DNA from 3 places in the Sporosarcina sp. P7 genome. Region 1 is predicted to be linked to each of the others. Evidence: riboswitches for the same ligand, from Rfam matches in the RefSeq annotation. Region 1 holds a riboswitch; each other region holds the start of a gene.

Region 1 (5,711 bases):
ATGACTTTTTGTCCTTCATACGTCCCTAACTGTACATACCGGCGAAGTTGCGATTTCACACGAGCCATCAATTCAAGCGGATGGAATGGCTTTGTGACATAATCATCTGCACCTATTGATAACCCGTGGATTTTATCCGAGTCTTCCGCTTTCGCACTCAACATAATAATCGGGATATTCTGCGCTTCTCGTATCTTGAACGTTGCCGTGATGCCATCCATATTCGGCATCATAATATCTAAAATCAATAAATGGATTTCATTCAACGAAAGCAACTCCAACGCTTCTTGCCCATCTTTCGCTTTCAGTACACGATATCCTTCATTTTTCAAATAAATCTCAATTCCCTCACGAATTTCTTTATCGTCATCTGCTACAAGCACTGTAAACTCTGCCATGTACGTCACCCCGTCTCACTAATACCTTCATTCTACCACCCCACTCTTAACAAAGACTGAGGATAAATATGAAGAAAATCTTAAGATCGTTTCGAATGAATTCTTTTGCGTTCATTTATATCGCTTCAACCGCTCTATACAACGTCACAACCGCTCCTAGCAGATGTATAATCTCCAATAAGAATGCCACACTTCTATAATGGAGGTGACGAACATGTCTAACAAAAAGAACAATAAGAAGAAAAATGAGAACATGCGCGAGGAATATGGTTTTGGATATGATTTGAGTCCTGACGATTTTGATGTCATTGGACAGAACGATGCGGCTAAGAATAAAAATGCGAACTCGAAGAAGAACAAGCAGACGGACGGTAATCAACCGTTTAATCCTTCATGATTTTTAAAGGAGAAAGCATCGTGATCGAATATAATCATTCGCTTTTCATTCATCACAAAAAAGAGCAGCCAATTCTGGCTGCTCTTTTTTGTATTATGTACATCAGTTAACGTGGCTACTCATACAGCAACCCGAAGTGTAAAGAGCCGATGAAAAGAATCTCTCATCGGTCTTTTTGTGAATAATATCTAGTACAACGCCCGCTATATACGCGTGCGTCTACTTACAGCTCCTGATAATCCCGCTGATAGACTCCGCCGTCTTTAACTTCTGCATGATAAAGTGCTTTCAATGCAAAGCTTTTCTCTAGCTCATGCTCTTTCATAATCGCTTTCAATTTTCTGTTTAGCTCTGGGCTACGCTTTACGAGCTGAAGCATCTTAGGCTGTGAATATTGCATGAAAATTTCCTCCTCATTACCTTTGTTTCAATAGTATAACATGGCCACTGTTCCTGTTGTGTGAAAGGAGATTGTTTGTTAAGGTAGAAATCACCCATGCGTTTCATGTATACTGTCACAAGCGCAAGGCGACTTTTTTGAGCAAGCACATGAATGGTACTACGGAAACAACTTACATATACGACGAGAAGCAAATTTTTTCGTCAATTTTATTTGTATTTGTGATGCATTTGGCAATAGACTGTCGTTTATTTAACGTTTATCTGGGCGGTTAAACGGGTACTATCAACTGTATATATGCAATTTTATTTTATTGTTTCGGTTATGTACTATGCTCTTTTCTCAGACTACATTCTAAATAGGAGGACCTATGAAAAAAATATCTACAACATTTTACATTACATTAGCGGCTGTCATATTGGCTGTGGGATACGGCGTCATTGCCCCCAAGCACTTTGAAGAAATCACATCCACTATCCAAGTCTATATTTCGGATTCATTCGGCTGGTATTACTTACTAACCGTCTCCATGTTATTCTTCATTTCGGTATACTTGATATTCAGTCCAACCGGTAAAATCCGATTAGGAAAGGATAATGACAGACCGCAGTTTTCCATGTTTTCCTGGCTGGCGATGCTATTTTCCGCTGGTATGGGAATTGGACTCGTGTTCTACGGTGCGGCCGAACCTCTTTCGCATTACGCAGTAAGTCCTGCAACAGAGGCTCCTGAAACAAAAGCTGCTTATAAAGAAGCAATGCAGTCGACCTTCTTCCACTGGGGTTTCCATGCTTGGTCTGTATATGGCATGACCGCTTTAGTATTGGCATATTTCCAGTTCCGCAAAAGACAACCCGGATTAATCTCCGTTACACTTCGTCCAATTTTTGGTGATCGCGTAGACGGAAAGCTCGGGACAGTCATTGACGTCTTCGCTATTTTTGCCACTGTTTTCGGTGTGGCGACATCACTTGGATTTGGAGCTGTCCAAATCAACGCCGGACTCAACTACTTATTTGGTATATCAATCGGCTTCTGGTCCCAGTTCTTTATCATTGCAGTGGTAACGGTATTATTCCTTGCATCCGCATGGAGTGGACTTGGTAAAGGGATTAAAATTTTATCTAATGCCAATATGGTTTTGGCATTGGCATTGTTAGTTTTCATTATTGCGCTCGGACCCACATTATTGATTTTCAACATGTTCACTGATTCCATCGGTGGCTATTTGGAGAATCTCATTCGTATGAGTTTCCGAACCGCACCACTTACCCCGGAAAATCGTGCTTGGCTCAATGGGTGGACTCTATTCTACTGGTCTTGGTGGATAGCTTGGGCACCATTTGTCGGGATGTTCATTGCCCGCGTATCAAAAGGTAGAACGATTCGCGAGTTTATGATTGGCGTACTAGTTGTTCCTACTGTGCTCAGTATGATCTGGTTCACAGCATTTGGGACGACAGCAATCGAAACGCAAAAAGCTGGCATTATCGACTTGGCTGCGAGTGCAACTGAATTGACGATCTTTGAAATGTTCAGCGAGTTACCTTTATCATTCATCATATCGATCATTGCAATCTTATTGATTACATCGTTCTTTATCACATCAGCAGATTCGGCTACATTTGTACTCGGCATGCAGTCGTCATACGGTTCATTGACTCCACCGAATAATTTGAAAGTGATATGGGGTGTCATTCAATCTGCCATCGCCATTATTCTATTATATGTTGGAGGATTGGATGCACTGCAAAACGTCATCATTATTGCCGCTTTGCCATTCTCAATCATACTCATTATGATGGTCGTTTCGCTGTTCAAATCACTTAAAGACGAGAAAAATCGAATACAACGATAGTAAAGAAAAGAACACCGTCGCAAATGCGACGGTGTTCTTTATATATATTGGTTTGCCACTTTTTCGATGGCTTGTTTCAAATCTGCAATAATATCCTCTGCAGACTCCAACCCTACAGATAAGCGGATTAGTTCTTCGCTAACGCCAGAGTCTTTCAAATCTTCCACAGACAACTGCTGATGAGTTGTGGATGCCGGATGAATGATTAATGACTTTGCATCCCCCACATTCGCAACGTGAGACCAAATTTCTACATTGTCGATTACTTGTCTTCCTGCATCGCGTCCACCTTTGATACCGAATACGATAATTGAACCATAGCCGTTTTTCAAATATTTATTTGCTAGTTCCGCTGTTGGATGATCTTCTAGGCCAGTATAGGTCACCCATTCTACTGCTGGGTGTTCTTGCAAGAATGCCGCGACTTTTTGTGCATTTTCATTGTGGCGTGGTACGCGTAAATGAAGGGTTTCCAAACCTTGTAACAAGTTGAATGCACTATCCGGTGATAGACAAGGGCCGAAGTCTCTCAACAATTGTACGCGCAGTTTCGTTGCAAAAGCTGCAGCGGCTGTATCGATTCCGTAACGTAAGCCATGATAGGATTCGTCCGGCTCTGTAAAGCCTGGGAATCTCCCTTGCGTCCAATCGAATCTCCCTGCATCCACGGCTACACCACCGATGGTCGTACCGTGTCCGCCAATCCATTTCGTCGCTGAGTGGATCACTACATCTGCACCGTACTCGATAGGATTTGATCCATAAGGAGACGGGAATGTATTATCTACTAGCAATGGAATTCCATTGTCATGTGCGATGTTCGCAACAGCTTCCACGTCAAGAACTTGCAAACTCGGGTTACCGATTGTTTCTGCAAACAATGCTTTCGTTTTATCCGTAATAGCTGCTTCAAAGTTCTTTGGATCGGACGCGTCAACAAACTTCACGTTGATGCCATAGCGTGGTAATGTCACGGCGAATAAGTTATATGTGCCACCGTAGAGATTGCTGGCTGCAACGATTTCATCGCCCGCTTCAGCGATGTTCATAATAGAAAAAGCAATCGCCGCCATTCCAGAAGACAATGCCACTGCAGCTGTTCCACCTTCTAACTGCGCGACACGCTCTTCAAAGACAGCTACTGTCGGGTTCGTAATTCTTGTATAAATATTGCCGGCTTCTTTCAAGGCAAATAAGTTTTGTGCGTGCTCCGTGTCTCTGAATACATAAGAAGTCGTACGATGAATCGGTAAGGCACGTGAGCCTGTTTCTGGATCCGGCTTTTGCCCTCCGTGTAATAATATCGTTTCTGGCTGTAAATTCGTCATAACCATTCCCCTTTTTTATGTATTGATGGAACACCGAAACTCCTCGGACAACTTCCTCCTAGAACTAGACAAGAAAAGCATAAGAGGACGGTTCGCTAAGTACAGAAAAAGCCATCTTCCATAATAAGAAGAGGGCTCTGCTTTCGCTCATTCCTCCCTTATCTTCCAAACTATTGAAAGTTTGTAGGAAGTAGCACCTTTGCTTTCGCCGGTTGCCGGGCATCACAGGGCCTAATCCCTCCGCCTCTCTTGATAAGAGTATGTCTATTCGTTTTCCATCGTTGAAAAATAGTATACGGCTATTCCTAGTCTATTGCAAGGTAATTTAATTGAATGTTTTGAAGTCAATATTAATTTTAATACCTTGCAATGAAAGTAATAAACGTGAAAGCACCGTTGATCGACGTTCCAGGCGGACGCTTTCCCGAGGGCGTGGCTTGAACTTCCTCGTGCGCTTCGCTTCTGCGGGATCTCAAGGCGCACGCTGATCCTGCGGGAAGAGCCGTAACGAAGAACGGCTTTTGCACTCGCCGCCTTCCACTTACGATCAACTAGTTTACGTCCTTGATTATTTTGACTTATAATGACTTACACATTTACTAAACGGGAGCTACCTGCAAGAGGCGAAGTGCGTTTAATGATGTTCCACTTATGACTTCACCAAAAAAACCGCCAGCACAAGTTCATTGAACGATGTGCTGGCGATTTTGATTGGTTAGAATATGTCCCACCATATTTTCACAGCGGAAGCCATGATGAGTACGGCTAGAATGCTTTGTAGTACTTTGGTGTTTACTTTCCGGCTCACTTTTACACCGATCGGAGCGGCAATGATGCTAGCGATAATCAGAACAACAGCTGGTCCATAGGGTACTTGGCCTGTTAAGAGCTTGCCTGATGCCGAGCCCACCGATGACAACAGCGTAATTGCTAGGGAAGTAGCAATCGTGACGCGTGTGGGGATTTTTAGTATCACGAGCATAATCGGTACCACGATAAATGCGCCGCCAGCTCCGACGATTCCAGCCGCCAAGCCGACGATAAAGGCTGCACTTGAAGCAATGAAGCGATTGAATGTAATCTCATCGATCGGCTGATTGTCGAGTCCTTTTTTTGGTATAAACATCATAATAGCCGCCATGACGGCTAGAATACCGTAGATTACGTTGACGGTAGCTTCTGAAAGCATACTAGACCCAGCACCGCCAAGTACACTGCCGACTAATACACTGATTCCCATATAAAGAACGAGTGGCTTCAAGATCAGATTACTCTTTCTATACGCTATAACGCCTGAAAGTGATGCAAAGAAAACTTCCATTGCAGTAAT
Region 2 (5,711 bases), on a different contig from region 1:
ACGTGGTCTTCACGTACAAAGAGCGACAGGATATGCGGCGTATGATGAAACGTGTCATCGGTGGCACGCCGAATAATCAACCGGATGCGTATCGTGAAAGGTCGGCACTATTCCAGATAGAGAATATCGATATTCCGACACTGATTATCCACGGGACTCTTGACACGAATGTGTCTTTCCAACAGGCGATATTGTTGGAGAATGCATTACGTGATGCGGATAAAGAGTTTGAAACTTGGTACTTGGAAGGCTATACGCATTATATTCCTCCTGAAATGAATCGACAGCTTGTGAAAGAAGCAGTGAATTGGATGAAGCGGCAATGATGAACATTTGCTAGCTTTTATGTGATTACAATAAAAAAGACGCAAAAAGAGGCTGACCAGATTGGTCAGCCTCTTTCGTATGACATTATTTAATGACAGGTGGTCCGCCTTTGATTGCGATGTCTTCGGAAACATGAGAAAACTTCTTGAAGTTTTCACGGAAAGCATCAGCCAAACGGTTTGCTTCTTTATCGTATTCTTGTGGATCTTCCCAAGCATCACGAGGGTGTAGAACATCGCTTGGCACACCTTCGATTTCAAGGGGCATATTTAATCCAAAGATTTCGTTCTTCTTTGTTTCTATATTATCCAACTTACCAGCGATTGCTGCGCGTACCATCGTACGTGTATAGCCTAAGTTCATACGTGAACCTACACCATAGATTCCGCCAGTCCATCCTGTATTCACGAGGAATACTTTTGAACCATGCTCATCTATTTTCTTTCCAAGCATCTCTGCATAGGTTGCTGCAGGGAGTGGAAGGAACGGTGAACCGAAGCAAGTAGAGAATGTTGGTTCAGGAGCAGTGATTCCACGCTCAGTTCCAGCAAGTTTGGAAGTGAAACCGCTCAAGAAGTGATACATTGCCTGTTCTTTTGAAAGAATAGAAATCGGAGGCAATACGCCAGAAGCATCAGCTGTAAGGAAGATGATGTTCTTCGGATGACCAGCAACAGATGGTGTCACGATATTATCAATGTTTTCGATTGGATATGCAGCTCGTGTGTTTTCAGTTAATGATTTATCATCATAATCGGGAATGCGCGTTTCTTCATCTAGTACTACGTTTTCTAAAACAGCACCGAAACGAATGGCTCCGAAAATTTCAGGTTCTTTTTCAGCAGAAAGGTTAATACATTTTGCGTAACATCCACCTTCAATGTTAAACACGCCATTATCAGACCAGCCGTGCTCATCGTCACCAATAAGTTTACGGTCAGCATCTGCCGAAAGCGTAGTTTTACCTGTTCCAGATAGACCAAAGAACAAAGCAACATCGCCTTCTTCTCCAACGTTTGCTGAACAGTGCATGGATAGGATATCCTGCTCGGGTAGTAAGTAGTTCATAACAGAGAAAATAGATTTCTTCATTTCCCCAGCGTACTCTGTTCCACCAATTAAGACAATTCGCTTTTCAAGCGATAAAATGATGAACGTTTCAGAGTTTGTGCCATCCACTTTTGGATCCGCTTTAAATGAAGGGGCTGCCAAAATGGTGAATTGCGATTCATGTGCTTTCAATTCTTCTTCAGTTGGACGGATGAATAGTTGGTGAACAAACTGATTTTGCCAAGCTAATTCATTAATAACCTGGATAGACAATTGGGAGTCTTTATCTGCTCCTGCAAATCCTTTAAAAACAAACAATTCGTCTTTTTTCTTCAAATGTTCGATGACTTTTGTGTATAATGAATCAAAGATCTCCTCTGAAATCGGACTGTTTGTGCTACCCCAATCTACTTTATCCTTAGACACTGCATCTTCAACGATGAATTTGTCCTTAGGTGAGCGTCCTGTATATTTACCTGTACGAGCAGTGATCGCACCGTCAGCAGAAAGTTTAGCTTCGCCTCTTGCCACTGCTTTTTCCGTTAGTTCTGCCACAGACGCTTGGATCGTCACGTTGCTTCCACTAAGAAGACTTTTTAAACTATCATCAATTTTTGCAGATATCATGTTTACATACCGTCCTTTGCGTAGTCGATTTATTTTTATCTTACTGAGAATATCCTAATTCGTAAATAGTATAACACATTAAGAATATTAATCTATACTAATGGAAAACTCAAGTGATTTGGAAGAAATAATTTGACAAAATCCAAACTTTTTAATACGATGTGACATGAACGGATACTCTTATCCCGAGTTGGTGGAGGGTACAGGCCCTGTGAAACCCGGCAACCTGCAATAGACGTAAGTCTAACGCGAAGGTGCCAAACCTGAAGCAAGGTTTAATTCCTTGGACGATAAGAGTGAAAGGTGCTGCGCGTGAAATTTTGCCTTTTACTCATGGATTGAATATGAGTGGAGGGCTTTTTATATTGTCTAGCCCTGAATCCTTATGGTATATGCTTGACGTCTAGGCGTGGAACTTTACCAGGGACTTATGAGAGTACCGTATCATGATGCTTAATATAGGGGGAAATAACATGACAAACCGTCGACTGTTTACATCAGAATCAGTTACAGAAGGCCATCCTGACAAGATGTGCGACCAAATTTCAGATGCAATTTTAGATGCGATCCTAACGGAAGATCCAAATGCGCGTGTGGCATGTGAAACGAGTATAACGACTGGACTCGTATTAGTAATGGGAGAAATCACTACGACAACGTATGTGGATATTCCAAAAGTCGTTCGCGACACTGTTAAAGAAATTGGGTATGTTCGTGCGAAATACGGCTTCGATTACGAAACGTCCGCTGTACTTACTTCCATTGATGAGCAATCACCCGAAATCGCTGCAAGTGTCAATGTGGCACTCGAAGCACGTGAAGGCTCTATGTCTGATGAAGAATTAGAGGCAATCGGTGCAGGAGACCAAGGCCTGATGTTTGGATATGCATGTAATGAAACGCCAGAATTAATGCCTCTGCCAATCAGCCTGTCTCATAAATTGGCACAACGCCTGGCACAAGCTCGTAAAGAAGAACTTATTTCCTATTTACGTCCTGACGGTAAAACACAAGTAACGGTAGAATATGACCAAGATAATAATCCTGTGCGAATTGACACAATCGTTATTTCCACACAACATCACCCTGAAGCAACACTCGAGCAAATCGAGCAGGATATAAAGAATGTTGTTATTGATGCAGTCGTTCCAAAGAACTTATTGGACGAGCATACTAAATACTTCATTAATCCTACTGGCAGCTTTGTCGTTGGTGGCCCTCAAGGAGACTCTGGATTGACTGGACGTAAAATCATCGTTGATACGTATGGTGGATATGCCCGTCATGGTGGCGGGGCATTCTCGGGGAAAGATGCTACGAAAGTGGACCGTTCGGCTTCTTACGCAGCGCGTTATGTGGCAAAGAACATCGTTGCAGCTGGACTGGCTGAGCACTGTGAAGTTCAGTTGGCGTATGCTATTGGAGTAGCTAGCCCGGTTTCTATCTCGATCAATACATTTGATACCGGTATACTATCGGAGACTCAATTAGTAGAGTTCGTACGTGAATTATTTGACCTTCGACCGGCAGGAATTATTAAAATGCTTGACCTACGTCGTCCAATCTACAAACAAACGGCAGCATACGGTCACTTTGGCCGCACTGATATCGAATTGCCATGGGAGCAGACAGATAAAGTGGAAGCGTTGAAAGATCTTGCGAGTACAGTACGTGTGAAGCAATAAAGTAATGAGTGCAGAAAGAGGAATCATTTCCTTTTTTCTGCACTTTTTAATTCTTTGCCGGTGAAATACGAAAAGGAATCATTTCATAGTCTGCCTCTTCATAAGCCCTTTGCAATCCTTTATCCTCTATATCTTTTTTCAAGATTGTCTTCTGTTTTACTTCAATATCAAAAGAATAGCTAAATGGAAAACCCTCCACTTTAATAGTGTGCTGATCTGCAAAGTATATCCCAATTCGTCCTATCGGTAATGAAGGGAAAATACCAGTAGAAGGAATACCATCACGAAAGAATATATGTTCATTCGCTTTGTCGACACCTGGATCATTTACACAACAATATAAGGAAAAGTTGTCTCCAAGCTGAAGCAAAGCAAAATGCATTTCAAAAAGTTCCTTATCAAAACCTTCGACTTCTTTACATAATCGTTCACGACGATTCAGTTCACCCTCGATAAATTGCTTAGCTTCTTTTTTATCGTTACCCTGTATAAACTGTTCATAATGAAAACTACAAAGCATTGCTGCGTAGTGATCAAGCTTTTCTACCTCATCGATTCCTTGGCGATAAAGTACTGTTTTTGGAAGAAGTGGGTAATCTGTGAATCGAAAAGGTGCCGATTTCGCATCATTCCAAAAAGGTTGTTTATCAAAAGGAGCCCAGCCGATGTCGTGGTTACGAATGGCAGTTAATACGGAATGACGCCATTGATCATCAGGAAACATATCCTTTTTCCAGTGTTCCATTAATTCTCCAGCAAGTTGTCCATGATGATGTTGTTGGACGAAGCTGAATGACTTCTCGTGTTCACGTACAATCATTTTACTTCATCCTTTCTTGTCAGGTGAGGAACTATCGTTTTGTATGATTTCTTCTTTAATTTCTTCTTTTACCTTTTCAATTTTATCCATTTCTTCTTGATACATTTCTTCCGCCTCTGTCGTGCCGAGAATAAAGGGGTCTTCATTGAAGTCAATTCGTTTGCCATATCGTAGAAGTTCATAAATAATCATACCGTTATTCGGTTTCCCATTTACGGTTTTCATGGGAATGGAGTCAAATAAAACGAAATAGAAGGCGTAGAATATAAAACGGCTCCAAAATGTTTTGGACTCTTCAAAAAAACCATTTGCAATGAGCGCATTTATTGTGAGCGCCACGACAACGTTAATCAAAATCGGCCCAGCATATATGCATATATAAGCAAAATTACTTTTTCTCTTGACTGAGTCAAAAGTAAACCAGCTATTTATATGATAATATTTACGTATATCAAATACACCGAATTTAAAGAGCCTGGGTCCAGACCCAATGGTCAATCTGGCATTATTTACACCGAAAAGACCACTAATAATAAAATAGCCAGCTTCCCTTATAAATGTAACGACAGGTAAAATGATGAAACAAGAAATTACCAAGCTAAGGAGATCTGCTAAACCGAACATATCACGTCGACTCCTTCTATAAATTCTTCTATGTGTAATAATTCAATAGCTTAAACTGTAAAATACCCATTTACCACAAAAAAAATCGTTTTACTATTACTATTTTATAAACATATCACAAGAAGCCATGTTTAATTTAAGTAAGAGCGGGAAATTATAAAGTATTATCCAAATACATGTAGTATTTTGAGGAGGAATGGAATATGGCGAAAATAGCTGTAGAAGTACCATTTGACGATGTGAAACAAGCACTAGAGGAAAAAGGACATGAAGTGACGATGTTCGCAAGTGATGAACGTCTAAGCGGCTATGACATGGGCGTAATCCGTGCCTTGAGCGACGTCAACATCGACCAATTCGACTTTCCCGTGGTGAGCATTGAAGGCAATTCTGTACAAGACATCGTAGACGATGTGGAAAAAAGATTACATCGCTAATAATTGAATACAATTTATTTAGGACTGAAGAGCAAGCCAATAAAGGGGGTTCTTCAGTTTTTCTATTTGCCAGGTAGTAGTGGCGGGGGGTTACCAATGCAAATGGGATTTTACTAGCTATTCTATTTGTTTAAAGTGTTT
Region 3 (5,711 bases), on a different contig from region 1:
TAAGTAATCAGGGTAACCCGGGTCTGGCAGCAATAATAAGTCACCTTCATTCATAATAGCAAGAGGTAGCTCCACGACACCTATTTTTGTACCGCCAAGTACCGCTACTTCTGTTTCGGGATCAATCGTGACATTGTATTCACGCTGATAATATTCAGCAACTGCTTGTTTTAAAGCAAGTGTCCCCCGAAATGGAGAGTAACCGTGTGTAGCTGGATCTTCAACGGCTTCTTGCAATGCTTTAATAATATGAGGAGGTGTTGGCTGATCAGGATTTCCACGTCCTAGGTTAATCACATCTCTGCCTTCATCCATAGCCTTTTCTATTTTATTTAATAATAATGTAAAGAAATGCGGAGGGAGTTGTTGTAATCGGTTGGATAATGCCATAGTCTATTCCTTCTTTCTTTGATAGGGTATGTGCGTTAAGTATACATAGATCATACAAGATTTTTCAATAGAAGGATTGTGATTCGATTCTAGAACATTGCGAAAATTAGTCGATAGAGATTAAAGCTGATAGAATAAGTCGGATATTCCGATAAATTGGCGTTATTCTCCTTGACAGTTGTATTAATTCAGATTAGTATATGTTTTATGCATATAATTTAATAGCAATCTCTTATCAAGAGCGACGGAGGGAAATGGCCCGATGATGTCCAGCAACCCCTTGAATAATCCAAGGAAGGTGCCAAATCCTACAGTATGGTTTTCCATCTGAGAGATAAGCTGAGAATATTTCAGTCCCTCTTTCATTTAGAAAAATGAAAGATTTTTTTATTTAGAAAGAAATTTTCTAGCCAACTGTTTATGATTATTTACTTGAATGTAGAAAGAAGTGAGACTATGATCCAAATTCAACATTTGTCTAAGGAATATCAGACAAAAGAAAAAGTGGTAAAAGGTGTAGATGACGTATCACTAGACATCGAGACAGGAGAAATATTTGGCATTGTCGGTTATTCAGGGGCCGGGAAAAGTTCACTTATACGTTGTTTGAATTTGTTGGAAAGGCCAACGAGCGGCACTATTTTAATAGATGGTGTAAACTTAACGAAACTTTCAGGGATTGAGCTTCGACAGGCACGCTTGAAGATCGGAATGATTTTTCAGCACTTTTATTTAATTAGTCAAAAGACTATTTTCGAAAATATCGCATTCGCTTTACAGGCAGCGAAAATGCCTTCAGATAAAATAGAGACACGGGTAATGGAACTTCTCGAAATGGTGGGTCTGTCGGATAAACGCAATGTATATCCTGCCCAGCTAAGTGGGGGACAGAAACAACGCGTCGGTATTGCGAGAGCGCTAGCCAATAATCCATCCGTTTTGCTTTGTGATGAAGCGACATCTGCACTGGACCCTAACACGACTATGTCCATTTTGCGATTGTTGAAAAAGATTAATCAAGAATTGAATATCACGATTGTTTTAATTACGCACGAGATGAATGTGGTAAAAGAGATTTGTGATCGCATGGCGATTATGCAAGACGGAAAAGTGATCGAAGAAGGGCCAGTATATGACATCTTTTCTCATCCAGTTCAACCATTAACGAAGGAGTTTATTAGCAGTGTGGTGTCTTACGACATTCCTGAAGCCGTCATGTCCAATTTGGTCGGTACATTGATAAAAATCACATTTAAAGGTGAAGTAGCGATGGAAGGTGTAATTTCCGATACGATGCAGAGATATAAGGTCAAAGGAAACTTCCTGCATGGTTCGATTGAATATATTCAAGAACGAGCACTTGGGATTTTCTTGATGGAATTACAAGGTGAGCGTGAAGAAGTAGAGCAAGCGATTGCATACATACTGAAACAAAACGCACAAGTGGAGGTGATCCGACAACATGTTTGATCTATCTCACATCATGGAACTCATGCCGGATATTACAAAAGCATTTGGTGAAACATTGTACATGATCGGCATCTCACTTACGATTGCGCTGATTATTGGATTGCCGCTTGGCGTTCTGTTATTTACAACGGATAGAGGATTATTTTTAGAGAACCGTGCAATTAATTCGGTTATTGGGTTTCTCGTCAACATCATTCGCTCTATCCCATTTATCATACTACTTGTGGCTCTAATACCTTTGACGAAACTGATTGTCGGAAGTACGATTGGACCAGCAGCTGCAAGTGTGTCGCTTTCCGTTGCAGCCATTCCTTTCTTTGCAAGGATTGTTGAAACATCCATGCGTGAAATTGATAAAGGAGTTATAGAAGCAGCGATTTCAACGGGTGCTTCGCCCTGGATGATTATTTGGAATGTGTTATTGCCTGAATCAAAGTCGAGTATTATCCAAGGACTTACACTGACGTTAATCAACTTAGTTGCCTATTCAGCAATGGCTGGATTTGTTGGCGGAGGTGGAATTGGGGACCTCGCAATTCGTTTTGGCTATTACCGATATGATGACAGTATTATGCTCGTCACCGTCGCCATTCTAATAATACTAGTGCAGTTGATTCAATTTAGTGGAGATCGTTTTTCAAAAATGATAGATAAAAGATAATAGGGGAGAGATGGATTATGAAGAAACTGGTACTTGCATTCATTCTTACTGCGTTAGTTGCGGCTTTAGCGGCTTGTGGAGAAGAAAAGTCTACTGAAAAGTCGAATGAGGATAAAAATATACACTTTGGTGCAACTGCAGGTCCTTATAGTGACATGCTAAAAAAAGCAATACAACCTGCACTTGAGGAAAAAGGATATACTGTCGAAATCACGGAATTTAGTGATTATATACAACCCAATATTTCGTTGGATAGCGGAGATATAGATGCGAACTTGTTCCAAAATATCACGTACTTGGAAAACTTCGAGAAAGAAAATAAAATGGAACTCTCTGAATTGATTATCGTACCGACCGCGCCATTAGGTATCTATTCAAACAAATATACATCTCTCGATGAAATTGAAGAGGGATCAACTATCACTATTCCAAATGATCCAGTGAATGCTGCAAGAACGTTATATGTATTGGAAGATGTAGGGTTAGTGAAAATGGATGAAGGCATTGACCAATTAACGGCATCTGAAAAAGATATCACAGAGAACCCAAAAAACTTAGTAATTCAGCCGGTTGAAGCAGGGCAATTGCCCCGTTCGGTAGAGGGGGCTGACTTGGCTGCAGTGCCTGGTAACTTTGCAATTGCAGCAAATATGGATTTGTTAGACGCATTAGCTTTAGAAAATATGCCTGATCGGTTCCGTAATGTTGTAGCCGTGAAAACAGAAAACGTAGATAAGCAATTTGCGAAAGACATTATTGAAGTAGTAGAATCTGAGCAGTTTTTAGAAGTGATTGAATCCGAATTTAAAGGTTTCGGTAAACCAGCTTGGATGGAAAAGAACTAGTTGGACGTAAAGTAATACGATAAAAAATATACCAGACTCGAAGACAATGGAAAGTGTCTTCAAGTCTGGTATTTTACTGCTGTTTATTCTGTCTCCACCAATACAATATCATCAATAATAGGTACGTCGCGTTTTAACTCCGTAAGCATTTCTTCATCTACAGAGCTATCGATTTCACAAATCGTAATAGCGGGACCGTCAATTGCAAATCGTTCATTCGCCATACGGGCAATATTGATTCCTTTTCTCGAGAGAATTCCTAAAAGATCTGCAATAACGCCTTTTTGATCGGTGTGGCGGATCAATAGTGCTGGACGTTCGCCTGAGAATTTTAACGGATAATCATCAAGTTCTTGGACTTCGATTTTACCTCCACCAAGTGAACTGGCGAGAACTTTTACTTTGTTAGTTGGTCCTGTCAACTCGATGAGTACGGTATTTGGATGATAGCTCCCCAGCACACGTTTCGTAAATTCATATTCTAATCCTATCTCCATCGCAAGTTCTTTCGCATGCGGAATTCTATCATCTGTCGTATTGTACCCCATGACACCGGCAAGAAGTGCCAAGTCGGTACCGTGTCCTTGATAGGTCGTCGCGAAAGAACCCATCAGTGAAAACTTTGCATGAATGGGTTGCTCGTTCAATAGCTGATGCGCAACGTTTCCAATTCGTACGGCCCCAGCAGTGTGGGAGCTTGATGGGCCAATCATGACAGGACCAATGATTTCATAGGCACTTTGGTATTTAGCAGGCGCACTACTGCTTTTTTCTTTTGACTCTTTTTCTTTCCCGAATACTTGGTCCTTCAGTTTTTGCCCTGTGGGTGTACCAGCTAGGCCACCTATACCCGTTTCGCGCAGTGACTCTGGCATATTTTGTCCGACTTCGTGCATGACATGGATCACTTCGTCAGGTGGGATGATGCTCACCACTCCTGCCATCGCCATATCTGCAGCCGCTTCAGCTGTGATAGCATGTAGTCCATTTCGAATGATACAAGGGATTTCTACAAGACCCGCCACAGGATCACAAACAAGTCCTAATGAGTTTTTCAGCGCAATACCTATTGCATGACCGACTTGTTCGGGTGTGCCGCCGGCAAGTTCCACTAATGTTCCTGCCGCCATTGCAGTAGCGGAGCCGACTTCTGCTTGGCATCCTCCTGCAGCTCCAGAAATGGAAGCGCGATTGGCGATGACTAAGCCTAGCGCGGAAGCCGTGAACATGGATAAGACAATTTGTTCGCGTGTATACTTGCCACTATCTAGCGCATGTACGAGAACGGCAGGCAATATTCCTGCTGACCCCGCAGTAGGGGTTGCGACGATTCGTCCCATATTCGCATTTACCTCTGAGACAGCTAGCGCATTTGCAGCGGTGTGTAGAGTAGAAGGATGAACGAAAGAATTCCCCTTTTCGGCATAGTCATATAGGCGCTGTCCATCACCGCCAGTTAGTCCTGTGCGTGACATCACAGATGTAGTTGTCCCTTTACGAACAGCTTCTTCCATCACCGTAAACTGTTCTGACATTTTCTTGATGATAGTTTCTCTTTGCATGCTTTTTTGTTTAATTTCGGATTGAATCATTAACTCGTAAATTGGCTTATGACTCTGTTCCGCATGCTCGATCAGTTGGTGTAAGCTCGTGAATGCCATATGTGTTTGCTCCTTAAAGAGAACCGTTCGGATAGAAAGATTCAAGAACCATTCTCGTTGTATTTGACAAAAGATATCGTATTTTTGAAAGCGCTTACCTATAATTATTTGTTACTTTACGTGAAATGTCAATCAATCGAAAAGATACAGAAGCACCTGATGCCCAGTTGTGTATATGTTTACTAACTTTGAAGATCCGAGTTGTTGAATGAGCCTGAAGGCACCTTTGTATCCGGTCGATAGGTCACTAAATTGAACTCCTTTAATTGAGGTATTACTAAGTTAGTCTATAGTGTTAGACGTAAAGTTTCAATGATTTACAACGAAATGGATAAGTCCAACACGATCATCTTATGGTATGATTAATCCATGAGAATATAAGTATGTCAATATACAATACTACTTGCTAGGTGGGGGATTCTTACATGAATGGAGAAATAAATTCAGCACAAGAAATTACTGAACTTAGAAAACAAATTATTAAGTATGAGAAAATTATAGAGGATTTATCAGCGCCAATTATTCCTTCTATTGTACCAGAAACCATTTTAGTTCCGCTAACAGGAGTTCTTTCAGTAGGACGCTTTATGCATATCCAAGAAAAGATTGTGCAAAGAATATCTGCTAACAACATACTTACAGTAATCTTTGATTTTACCGATATCAGCAATTTGGCAGTAGAAG

What was found. A riboswitch is a leader RNA that binds a small molecule or an ion and turns the genes downstream of it on or off. The one in region 1 is predicted to bind S-adenosylmethionine.
Region 2: it holds a riboswitch for S-adenosylmethionine, as region 1 does, so the genes downstream of both, metK (methionine adenosyltransferase) here and CSV60_RS04680 (O-acetylhomoserine aminocarboxypropyltransferase/cysteine synthase family protein) in region 1, are expected to answer to the same signal.
Region 3: it holds a riboswitch for S-adenosylmethionine, as region 1 does, so the genes downstream of both, CSV60_RS07865 (methionine ABC transporter ATP-binding protein) here and CSV60_RS04680 (O-acetylhomoserine aminocarboxypropyltransferase/cysteine synthase family protein) in region 1, are expected to answer to the same signal.

Annotation. Positions count from the first base shown of each region.
Region 1 is NZ_PDZF01000003.1:90,475-96,185, reverse strand. Features, by position in the region: gene CSV60_RS04700 (response regulator transcription factor) at 1-398, opposite strand, end outside; gene CSV60_RS04695 (hypothetical protein) at 613-795, shown strand; gene CSV60_RS15935 (hypothetical protein) at 1,019-1,195, opposite strand; gene CSV60_RS04685 (glycine betaine uptake BCCT transporter) at 1,566-3,053, shown strand; gene CSV60_RS04680 (O-acetylhomoserine aminocarboxypropyltransferase/cysteine synthase family protein) at 3,092-4,381, opposite strand; SAM riboswitch class I at 4,537-4,640, opposite strand; gene CSV60_RS04675 (sulfite exporter TauE/SafE family protein) at 5,097-5,711, opposite strand, start outside.
Region 2 is NZ_PDZF01000008.1:1,468-7,178, forward strand. Features, by position in the region: gene CSV60_RS09125 (alpha/beta hydrolase family protein) at 1-326, shown strand, start outside; gene pckA (phosphoenolpyruvate carboxykinase (ATP)) at 412-2,004, opposite strand; SAM riboswitch class I at 2,182-2,301, shown strand; gene metK (methionine adenosyltransferase) at 2,478-3,689, shown strand; gene CSV60_RS09140 (DUF3891 family protein) at 3,736-4,509, opposite strand; gene CSV60_RS09145 (hypothetical protein) at 4,516-5,133, opposite strand; gene CSV60_RS09150 (YkuS family protein) at 5,337-5,570, shown strand.
Region 3 is NZ_PDZF01000006.1:100,279-105,989, reverse strand. Features, by position in the region: gene CSV60_RS07870 (pyridoxal phosphate-dependent aminotransferase) at 1-390, opposite strand, end outside; SAM riboswitch class I at 620-731, shown strand; gene CSV60_RS07865 (methionine ABC transporter ATP-binding protein) at 847-1,860, shown strand; gene CSV60_RS07860 (methionine ABC transporter permease) at 1,853-2,521, shown strand; gene CSV60_RS07855 (MetQ/NlpA family ABC transporter substrate-binding protein) at 2,539-3,366, shown strand; gene sdaAA (L-serine ammonia-lyase, iron-sulfur-dependent, subunit alpha) at 3,450-5,027, opposite strand; gene CSV60_RS07845 (STAS domain-containing protein) at 5,453-5,711, shown strand, end outside.